DNA from 3 places in the Micromonospora sp. WMMD723 genome. Region 1 is predicted to be linked to each of the others. Evidence: riboswitches for the same ligand, from Rfam matches in the RefSeq annotation. Region 1 holds a riboswitch; each other region holds the start of a gene.
The links. Region 1 has a riboswitch for cobalamin ahead of metE (5-methyltetrahydropteroyltriglutamate--homocysteine S-methyltransferase). Riboswitches for the same ligand answer to the same signal wherever they lie in the genome.

Region 1 (3,256 bases):
CCGCGATCGAGGAGCACTTCGGCACGTTCGACGCGTTCGCCGGGCAGCTGTCCGCCGCCACCAAGGGCGTGCAGGGCTCCGGATGGGGCGTGCTGGCCTGGGAACCACTCGGGCAGCGGCTGATCGTGGAGCAGGTCTACGACCACCACGGCAACGTCGGCCAGGGCTCCGTTCCACTGCTGGTCTTCGACGCCTGGGAGCACGCCTACTACCTGCAGTACCGCAACGTCCGGCCGGACTACGTCGACCGGCTGTGGAACCTGGTCAACTGGTCGGACGTGATCGCCCGCTTCGACGCCGCCCGCGCCACCACGCCAAAGATCTGATCGGCGTGACCAGCCCCACCCCGGCAGCGGCCGAACTGGTCCAACGCGCCGCCGGGGTCATCGCGGCCAAGCACCGCGGTGACCTCGGCGGCGCCGAGGAGCTGCTCGCCGCGTTCAGTTCCGAGCAGGCCAAGAGCCTCGGCTTCTACCTCCTGGCAGACCTGAGCCTCGGACTGCTCCGCGCGCAGAGCGGCCAGTCCATGGACGATCTCGTGCGGGAACTGTCCCTGCTCGTCGCCGCCACCGCCGCCCCGCCCGACAGCTGACGGCGGTGGTCATCCGGTCGGTGCCGCCGGCACCACCAGACGTACCGACGGCACCGACCGGAAGCCCGCGCTCGCGCGGCCCTGCCCGCTGTCACCCCCAACGGCTCGCTGACCGCGGCCGCACCACGGGCAACCGAGCGGGCGCATCCCTGGCAGCCAAGATAGGCGAGCCACGGCAGCGAGACGGATGCAAGATGCGACGCCCGCGCCGGTGGTCAAACGCTGGCGGCTCGGCGACCATCGCGCTGTTACCCGCCTCGGGTCCGCGAGGCGGAGGATCCCGAGGCCGCACAGACGGCCGAGGCGGCTGGCCACCCATGGCCGAGTACCGCGAATCCTGTCCCGCGCCTCGGACGCCGCCTGCAGCAGGAGTCGGTGGGGCGTACGATCGCAGGCGGCGCTGGTTCGCCTCTCCCGTGCGCGGGTGGGGCGTCGTAAGAGGGAACCCGGTGTGAGACCGGGACTGCCCCGCAGCGGTGAGTGGGAACGACCGCCGTCAACGAAGCACTGGACCACATGGTCTGGGAAGCGACGGCCAGTAGGCGACCCTGTGTCACGCCCACGAGTCCGAAGACCTGCCAGCGCTGCGCGTACCGCCGGTACGCGCCGTCGGCGGCCTCTCGGGAGGGCCAGGGCGGAATGCCGGTTACGCCGTGGCGTATCCGTCTTCCTCTCGGGTGGTCGCCGGACACCGCGAGGGAAGGACCACCTGTGACCACCTCATTCGGGCAGAGCACCGTGCTCGGCTATCCCCGTATCGGCGCCCACCGCGAGTGGAAGAAGGCCGTCGAGGCGTACTGGGCCGGCACGCTGGACGCCACCGGCCTGGAGGACGTCGCGGCCGGGCTGCGGGCCGAGGTGTGGCGGACGCTGCGCGACGCCCGCCTCGACGCGATCCCCTCCAACACGTTCTCCTACTACGACCACGTGCTCGACACCGCCGTCGCGGTCGGTGCGGTCCCCCGCCGCTTCGCCCGGCTCGGCCTCGGTCAACTCGACACCTACTTCGCCATGGCCCGTGGCGTCGATGCCGCGCCCGCGTTGGAACTCACCAAGTGGTTCGACACCAACTACCACTACCTGGTGCCGGAGATCGACCCCGACACCGTGTTCGCGGCCGACCCGGCGAAGGCGCTGAGCGAGTACGCGCAGGCACGTGACCTGGGCATCACCACCCGACCGGTGCTGGTCGGGCCGGCCACCTTCCTGCTGCTGGCCAAGGGCGAGGATCCGTTCGCCCGGCTCGACGACCTGGTCGACACGTACGCCCGGATCCTCACCACCCTGGCCGACGCGGGCGTGACCTGGGTCCAACTGGACGAACCCGCCTACGTCGCGGACCGCACCACGGCCGAGATCGACGGCCTGCGGCACGCCTACCAACGTCTCGGGGAGCTGCCCCACCGTCCCCGGATCTTCGTCGCCACCTACTTCGGTGACCTCGGCGACGCGCTGCCGGCGCTGCTGGACACCCCGGTCGAGGCGATCGGCCTGGACCTGGTCGCCGGTGCGGGCAACCTGCGCCGGCTCGCCGCAGCCGGTCCCCTGCGCGGCAAGACCGTCGTCGCCGGACTGGTCGACGGACGCAACATCTGGCGCACGGATCTACGGGCGGCCGTCGCCGCCGGTGCCACGGTCGCCGGACTGGCCGACCACGTGGCGGTGTCCACGTCCTGTTCGCTGCTGCACGTGCCCGTCGACCTGTCGGCCGAGACCTCCCTCGACCCGGAGTTGTCCGCGCGGCTCTCGTTCGCCCGGCAGAAGGTCGACGAGGTGGTCCTGCTCGGGCGGGCGCTGCGCGACGGCACCACCAGCCTGCCGGCCCCGTTGCCGCCCGCCCCGCCGTCGTGGCGGCACGACGACGTGCGCGGCCGGTTGGCGGCGCTGCGCCCCAGCGACCGGCACCGTGGCGACTACGCCGAGCGGGCCGCCCGCCAGCAGGAACGGCTGGGGCTGCCGGACCTGCCGACCACCACGATCGGTTCGTTCCCGCAGACCGCCGAGCTGCGCCGGGCCCGTGCCGCGCACCGCGCCGGCACCCTCGACGACGCCGGCTACACGCAGCGGATGCGCGTCGAGGTGGAGCAGGTCATCCGGTTGCAGGAGCGGCTGGGCCTGGATGTGCTGGTGCACGGTGAGCCGGAACGCAACGACATGGTCCAGTACTTCGGCGAACAACTCGACGGTTTCGCCGCCACCACCCACGGCTGGGTGCAGTCCTACGGGTCCCGTTGCGTCCGCCCGCCGATCATCCACGGCGACGTGGCCCGGCGGACTCCGATGACCGTCGCGTGGTCCACCTATGCCCAGTCGCTGACCGACCGTCCGGTCAAGGGCATGCTCACCGGGCCGGTCACCATCCTGGCCTGGTCGTTCGTCCGGACCGACCAGCCGTTGGCCGACACCGCCGACCAGGTGGCGCTCGCGCTGCGCGACGAGTGCCGCGACCTGGAGGCCGCCGGCATCCGGATCATCCAGGTCGACGAGCCTGCCCTGCGGGAGACCCTGCCGCTGCGTCGGGCCGACCAGAAGGCCTATCTGGACTGGGCGGTCGGCGCGTTCCGGCTGGCCACCGGCGGCGTCGCCGACGACACCCAGATACACACCCACCTGTGCTACAGCGAGTTCGGTGAGGTGATCACCGCCATCGACGCGCTCGACGCG
Region 2 (3,256 bases), 770 kb from region 1:
GGCGGGGCCCGCACCGACCACGGCGCGGCCGTACGCGCCGTCGCCCGCGCCCACGACGCCACCCCGCAGCAGGTACGTCTCGCCTGGACGCTGCACCAGGGCCCGCACGTGCTGGCCATCCCCGGCACCGGTGACCCGGCCCACCTCGCCGAGAACGTCGCGGCCGCCGCGCTGCGACTCACCCCCGACGAGCTGGCCGCGCTCGACCGGCGGTGAACGGGCCGCCCAGCCGGCTGTCACCGGGCTCGCAGCGCCCTTCCAGGTGGGGGTGCTCCACTGGAGGGACGCCGAGGAGAGGACGGGCAGATGGGCTGGTTCAGCCGACGGACCCGGGCTGACGAGGGTATCCCGACCAAGCTCGACCGGGAGGCCACCCGGGACGACCTGACCGCGTTGGCGGACTTCGTGGCCGCCCACCGGGGGGTGGAGTTCTATCTCGAACCCGAGACGACCGCCACCGACACCACGGTGGTGGCGATCGCGCACGACGGGGAGTGGATCCGCCGCCGCACCGGCTCCCCGCGTACGGCGGCGAAGCTGGCCCACCGGCACGCGGTGCCCCTCTACGAGGCGGCGAAGACCGGGTACCCGGAGCGGATGCGGGCCTGGAACCGGGCCCACCCCGAGCGTCGCCTCCGCTGATCCCGCAGCAACGCGTGAAGCGTGGCGGGGTTGTGGCCCCGTGGGATGTGGGTCCGTGGGATGTGGGTCCGTGGGGGTGCGGCCACGGCGGCGGGTGCGACCGCCGGCCGCCCCGGTCGCCTGCCGCTGCGGGGCAGGGGTGTGGGGTATGTCGTCGCGGGCCCTTTCGAGCTGATGACGGTGACGGATCGGCCCCGCCGGGTGGGACGACCCGTACCGCCAGGTCGGGGGTGGCCGGGGTGGCGCGGCCCCGCGGTACCGGATGGGCCTGTGACCGGAGGGCCTGCGGCACCGGAGGAGGCGGCCCCGTGGCCCCGGGCCGGGGCCGCCGCCCTCAGGCCGCCCCGGCCCCGGGGTGTCGGGCGGGTGGCCGGCGCTACCCGGCGCGACAACTGTCCGGCCAGGTCGGCCGCGCCGGCCCCCGAGTCGTTGACGTCATCAGCTCGACAGCGTGCGAGAGAGGTGTCCCGGCCGACCAGGGCCGGGTCGCCCGGGGCCGGGCAGCCTGAGGGCGGCGGCCCCGGCTCCGTGCCGCCCGGATCAGGTTCGTGCCGCCCGGATCAGCTCCGTGCCGCCCAGTTCCGCGCCGGTCGGTCGCGGACGGTGGCGCTTCCCCGGGCGGGTGGCGGGCTCCCTCGGCGGATCGGTGGGTGCGCGGCACGGGACGCTGCGGGTCGACCGTCGGGAGGGACCGGGCCCACCCGGGAACGTGGGCAGCGGCGGTCGCCGGCCTCGCCACGGGGGGCGATCGGTGCCCTCGCGGGGCCGGTGGCCGCCGTTGACCTCGGGGTGAGGAGTGTGGCAGCATTCGCGGCCTGACGGCAGTGAAGGAAGTCGGTGCGATTCCGACGCGGTCCCGCCACTGTCACCGGGGAGCGATCCCCCCTCGTGGGTCACGACCGTGCGTGCACGGTTGGAAGGCCGGGGGTGAGCGTCGATCCGGGAGCCAGGATACTTCGGCCGTCGGAGAACCCCAGGGCGTGGACACCCGAGGAGGACCCGATGACGCACAGCGTCACTGCCGACCCGATCACGGTCGGTGACTTCCGCATCACCGTAGAGCCCGCGCCGCCGCGTGCCCCCACCTCTCCCACCGTCGCCGGCCGTCGCCGGGGCGGTCGGCCTGCCACGTACCGCTGACGGCCGGTCCGGGGTGCCCCGCCGCCGGTGGGGTGCGTCGTACCTCCGCCGCCGCTGACCGGCGTCCCTCCCGCCCCGCTCGGCCCGGCCCCGTGGTCGAGCCGGACGTCACTCTCCGGAGCCGCACGTGCGCATCCTGCTGTTGTCCACCGCCGACACCGATCTGCTCGCCGCCCGCGCCAGCGCCGCCGACTACCGCCTCGCCAACCCCACCCGGGTCGACGTGGCCGCCGTGCCCGCCCTGCTCGACGGGGTCGACCTGGCCGTCGTACGGTTGCTCGGCGGGCGGCAGGCGTGGCCGGACGGCCTCGCGGCGGTGCTCGGCTCCGGCGTCCCCACGATCGTGCTCGGCGGCGAGGCGGTGCCCGACGCGGAGCTGATGGCGGCCTCCACGGTGGCCTCCGGGGTCGCCACCGAAGCGCTGTCCTACCTGGTGGAGGGGGGCGCGGACAACCTCGCCCAGCTCGCCCGGTTCCTCTCCGACACCGTCCTGCTCACCGGTGAGGGCTTCGACCCGCCCACCCCCACCCCGCCCTACGGCATCCTCGACCACCGCCGCCCGTCCACCCCGGTCGACGGGGCGGACCCGGTGGCCGGACCGGACGGGGGCGGGCGGCCCACGGTGGGGATCGTGTTCTACCGGGCGCACGCGCTGGCCGGCAACACCGGTTTCGTGCAGACCCTGGCCGACGCGGTCGACGCGGCCGGCGGCGAACCGCTGCCGATCTTCTGCGGATCGCTGCGCGGGCTCACCCCCGGCGACGGGCCGCTGGACCTCTTCGCCCGCTGCGACGCGCTCGTCGTCACCGTCCTCGCCGCCGGGGGGACGGTCGCCGCCGACGCCTCCGGCGGGGGCGACGAGGACGCCTGGGACGTCGGCGCGCTCGCCGCCCTCGACGTGCCGGTGATCCAGGCGCTGTGCCTGACCAGCACCCGGGAGCAGTGGGCTGCCAGCGACGCCGGACTGTCCCCGCTGGACGCGGCCATGCAGGTGGCCATCCCCGAGTTCGACGGTCGGATCGTCACCGTGCCGTTCTCGTTCAAGCGGATCGACGCCGACGGGCTGTCGGTCTACGCCGCCGACGCCGAGCGGGCCGGCCGGGTCGCCGGCATCGCCGTCCGGCAGGCCCGGCTGCGCCACCTGCCCAACGCCGGCAAGCGGGTGGCGATCGTGCTCAGCTCCTACCCGACGAAGCACTCCCGGGTCGGCAACGCCGTCGGCCTGGACACCCCCGCCTCGGCGGTCCGGCTGCTCGCCGCCCTCGCCGCCGACGGGTACCACCTCGGCGACGCGCCGCCACCCACCGACGGGGACGCGCTGATCCACGCCCTGATCGCCGCCGGGGGCCACGACGTCGAGTGGCTCACCCCGGAACAGTTGGCCGCCGCCGAGGCCCGGGTGCCGGGGAAGACCTACCGGCGCTGGTTCGACCAGGTGCCGGTCGACCTGCGGGACCGGATGCGGGAACACTGG
Region 3 (3,256 bases), 260 kb from region 1:
GGCGATCGCCACCAGCAGCGAGTTGCGCAGGCCGTGCGTCGCGATCCGGGTGCGTAGCGCCGCCCACCGCGCGGTCTGGGTGGGCTCGGCCCCCCACAGGTCCGGGTGCAGGTCACCCCGGGCCGCCCGGGTTTCGGCGTACGCCGGGTGCGCGCCGAACCGTTCGGCGAGGCCGGTCGACGTCTCCAGGGCGGTCAGGAGGATCTCCTCCTGGACCCGGGTGGACAGCTCCCGGGCCCCGGCCGAGTCGAACGGCAGCCGCAGCGCGAACAACGCGTCCTGCAAACCCATCAGCCCCAGCCCGACCGGCCGCCAGCGCGGGTTCGACGCCGCCGCCTGCTCGGCCGGGTAGTAGTTGATGTCGATCACCCGGTCGAGGAACACCACCGCCGTCCGGACCGTCTCGCGCAACCTCTCCCAGTCGACGCCGTCGTCGGTGAGGTGCGCGCCGAGGTTGACCGAGCCGAGGTTGCACACCGCCGTCTCGGTGTCGCTGTTCACCTCCAGGATCTCGGTGCACAGGTTGGACAGGTGGATCGTGTTGCCCGGCACGCCGGTCTGGTTGGACAGCCGGTTCGCCGGGTCCTTGAACGTCATCCACCCGTTGCCGGTCTGCGCCAGGGTGCGCATCATCCGCCCGTACAGGTCGCGGGCCTTGACCGTGCGGACCGCCTTCTTCTCGGCGACCCGGTACGCGGCGTCGAACTCCTCGCCGTAGAGGTCGGGCAGCTCCGGGGCGTCCGACGGGTCGATCAGCGACCAGTCACCGTCGGCCTCGACCCGGCGCATGAACTCGTCGGGGATCCAGTTGGCCAGGTTAAGGTTGTGGGTGCGCCGCGCCTCCTCACCGGTGTTGTCCCGCAGCTCCAGGAACTCCTCGACGTCCGGGTGCCACGGCTCCAGGTAGACGCAGGCCGCCCCCTTGCGCCGGCCACCCTGGTTGACCGCCGCCACCCCGGCGTCGAGGGTCTTCAGGAACGGCACGATCCCGTTCGACCTGCCGTTGGTGCCCCGGATCAGCGCCCCCCGGCCGCGCACCCGCGTGAAGGAGATGCCGATGCCGCCGGAGAACTTGGACAGCTTCGCCACCTGGTGGTAGCGCTCGTAGATCGAGTCCAGTTCGTCGCGCGGCGAGTCGACCAGGAAACACGACGACATCTGGGTGTGCCGGGTGCCCGAGTTGAACAACGTCGGGGAACTCGGCAGGTAGGCCAGCGACGACATCAGCCGGTAGAACCCGACCGCCTCGTCGGGCGTGCCGGACAGCCCGCAGGCCACCCGCAGCAGCCAGTACTGCGGGGTCTCCACCACCAGCCGCGACTGCGGGTGCCGCAGCAGGTACCGGTCGGCCACCGTACGCAGCCCGAAGTACTCGAACCGCAGGTCACCGGCCGGGTCGACGGCGTCGTCGAGCTGGCGTACGTGCCGGGCCACGAACGCGGCGGTGTCGTCGGCGATCAGGCCGAGGCCGTGGGCGTACCGGATGGACTCGCTGAACGAGGTCACCGCCTGCCCGCGTACCTCCTCGTCCACGTAGGCGGCCAGCAGCCGGGCCGCCAGTCGGGAGTACTGCGGTTCCGTGCCGATCAGCTCCGCCGCCGTCTGGATCGACAGCTTGTCCAGCTCGGCCGTGGTCGCCCCGTCGTAGAGGCCGCTGATCGTCCTGGTGGCCACCCGCAGCGGGTCGACCTCGTCCAGGTCGGTGGTCCACCGGGCGACGGCCGTGACGATCCGGTTGACGTCCACCGGCTCGGTGTCGCCGTCGCGCTTGCGTACCCGCATCGCCGGCCGGCGTGGCTCCGCACCGTCGACGTCGGACGGTGGGCTCTGCGCTGTGCTCGTCATGACCTCTCCTCGCTGTCACCGATGGCCATCGGGACGCGGGAGGACGCCGACGGGCGCGGCGACGGCCGGCCCGGGTGCTGGCGTCGGTCGTCCCGCGCGACCTCCGACCGCCGTGCGCAGCAGCGCACGGCGCACTGGCAGGTCTTCGGACTCGCGGGCGTGACCGGGTCGGTCGCCTACTGGCCGTCGCTTCCCAGACCTCGCGGTCCAGTGCTCGATGACGGCGGTCGTTCCCACTTACCGCTGCGGGGCAGTCCCGGATTTCCACCGGGTTCCCTGTTGCCTCGACCGGACCACCGGGCCCGGCCGAACCAGCTGCGTGGCACACCATATATGGCGTGGATGGGGGAGAGGCAACACTAGATGTCGCGTCGGCGTGTCAGATAACTCTCATCCGACCGGCCGGTGGCCCGCAGTGACGCCAGCAGCCGCAGCGCGTCGGCGTCGGCGCTGCCCGGCTCGGCGGTGAAGACCAGCATGACCGGGCCGGGGTTGCCGGGCAGCGGGTAGGTGTCCCAGTCCAGGACGATGTCACCGACCTCGGGGACCTGGAAGGTCTTGGTGCCGCTGACCGACCCGCGCACGTCGTGCCGGGACCACAGCCGCCGGAACTCGGCGCTGCGGATGCTCAGCTCACCGACGACGGCGGTGGCCCGGGGGTGGGTGGGGTCCGTGGCGACGGCGGCGCGCATCATGCCGATGTAGTCCATGGCCTGCTGCTCCCAGGACGCGCAGCGCCGCAGTGGGGCAGCCGCCTCGTCGAACATCAGCAGCAGCATGTTGAGCCGGTCCGGCGGGTGGTCCGCCGGGTCGCCGAGCAGCGCCACCGCCCACGTGTTCCAGGCGAGCAGGTCCAGGTGCCGGCCGAGCACCACCGCCGGGGTGTCCAGCACCCGCAGCAGCCGCCTGGTGCTCTCCGGTACCCGTTCCGGGCCGTGGTCGACCCGGGCGGGCGGCGGCCGGCGGGCGGCGCGGGCCAGGGTGAACAGGTGCCGGCGTTCCGCGTCGTCGAGGCCGAGGGCGGCGGCGAGCCCGTCCAGCACGTCGTCGGACGGGCGCACCTCCCGGCCCTGCTCCATCCGCTGGTAGTAGTCGGTGCTCAACCCGGCCAGCAGCGCCAGCTCCTCGCGGCGCAGCCCGGTGACCCGGCGTCGCCCGCCCGGCTCCAGGCCGACGTCCCGGGGGTGCAACCGGGCGCGCCGGGCACGCAGGAAGTCACCGAGTTCACGGGCGTACGGACGGGTCATGCCGCCAGTGTGGCGCGGCCCGCACCGGCGTGGGTAGGTCTGCGGGACCTAGGTAACCGGGTACGACCGGTCCCGCCCGGCCGGGCCCTAGCGTCGGCGGTCCCACCCGACCGTCAGGGAGCAGCAGATGACCTGGACCGCCGACCACATCCCCGACCAGCACG

Region 2: linked by a shared signal. The riboswitch ahead of cobN (cobaltochelatase subunit CobN) and the one ahead of metE (5-methyltetrahydropteroyltriglutamate--homocysteine S-methyltransferase) in region 1 are both predicted to bind cobalamin.
Region 3: linked by a shared signal. The riboswitch ahead of ACN261_RS28620 (ribonucleoside-diphosphate reductase subunit alpha) and the one ahead of metE (5-methyltetrahydropteroyltriglutamate--homocysteine S-methyltransferase) in region 1 are both predicted to bind cobalamin.

Annotation. Positions count from the first base shown of each region.
Region 1 is NZ_JBMKNR010000001.1:6,869,401-6,872,656, forward strand. Features, by position in the region: gene ACN261_RS29720 (superoxide dismutase) at 1-326, shown strand, start outside; gene ACN261_RS29725 (superoxide dismutase) at 332-592, shown strand; cobalamin riboswitch at 977-1,189, shown strand; gene metE (5-methyltetrahydropteroyltriglutamate--homocysteine S-methyltransferase) at 1,304-3,256, shown strand, end outside.
Region 2 is NZ_JBMKNR010000001.1:6,096,255-6,099,510, reverse strand. Features, by position in the region: gene ACN261_RS26530 (aldo/keto reductase) at 1-216, shown strand, start outside; gene ACN261_RS26525 (hypothetical protein) at 307-642, shown strand; cobalamin riboswitch at 1,470-1,599, shown strand; gene cobN (cobaltochelatase subunit CobN) at 1,910-3,256, shown strand, end outside.
Region 3 is NZ_JBMKNR010000001.1:6,604,948-6,608,203, reverse strand. Features, by position in the region: gene ACN261_RS28620 (ribonucleoside-diphosphate reductase subunit alpha) at 1-1,845, opposite strand, end outside; cobalamin riboswitch at 1,965-2,177, opposite strand; gene ACN261_RS28615 (helix-turn-helix transcriptional regulator) at 2,205-3,092, opposite strand; gene ACN261_RS28610 (oxidoreductase) at 3,220-3,256, shown strand, end outside.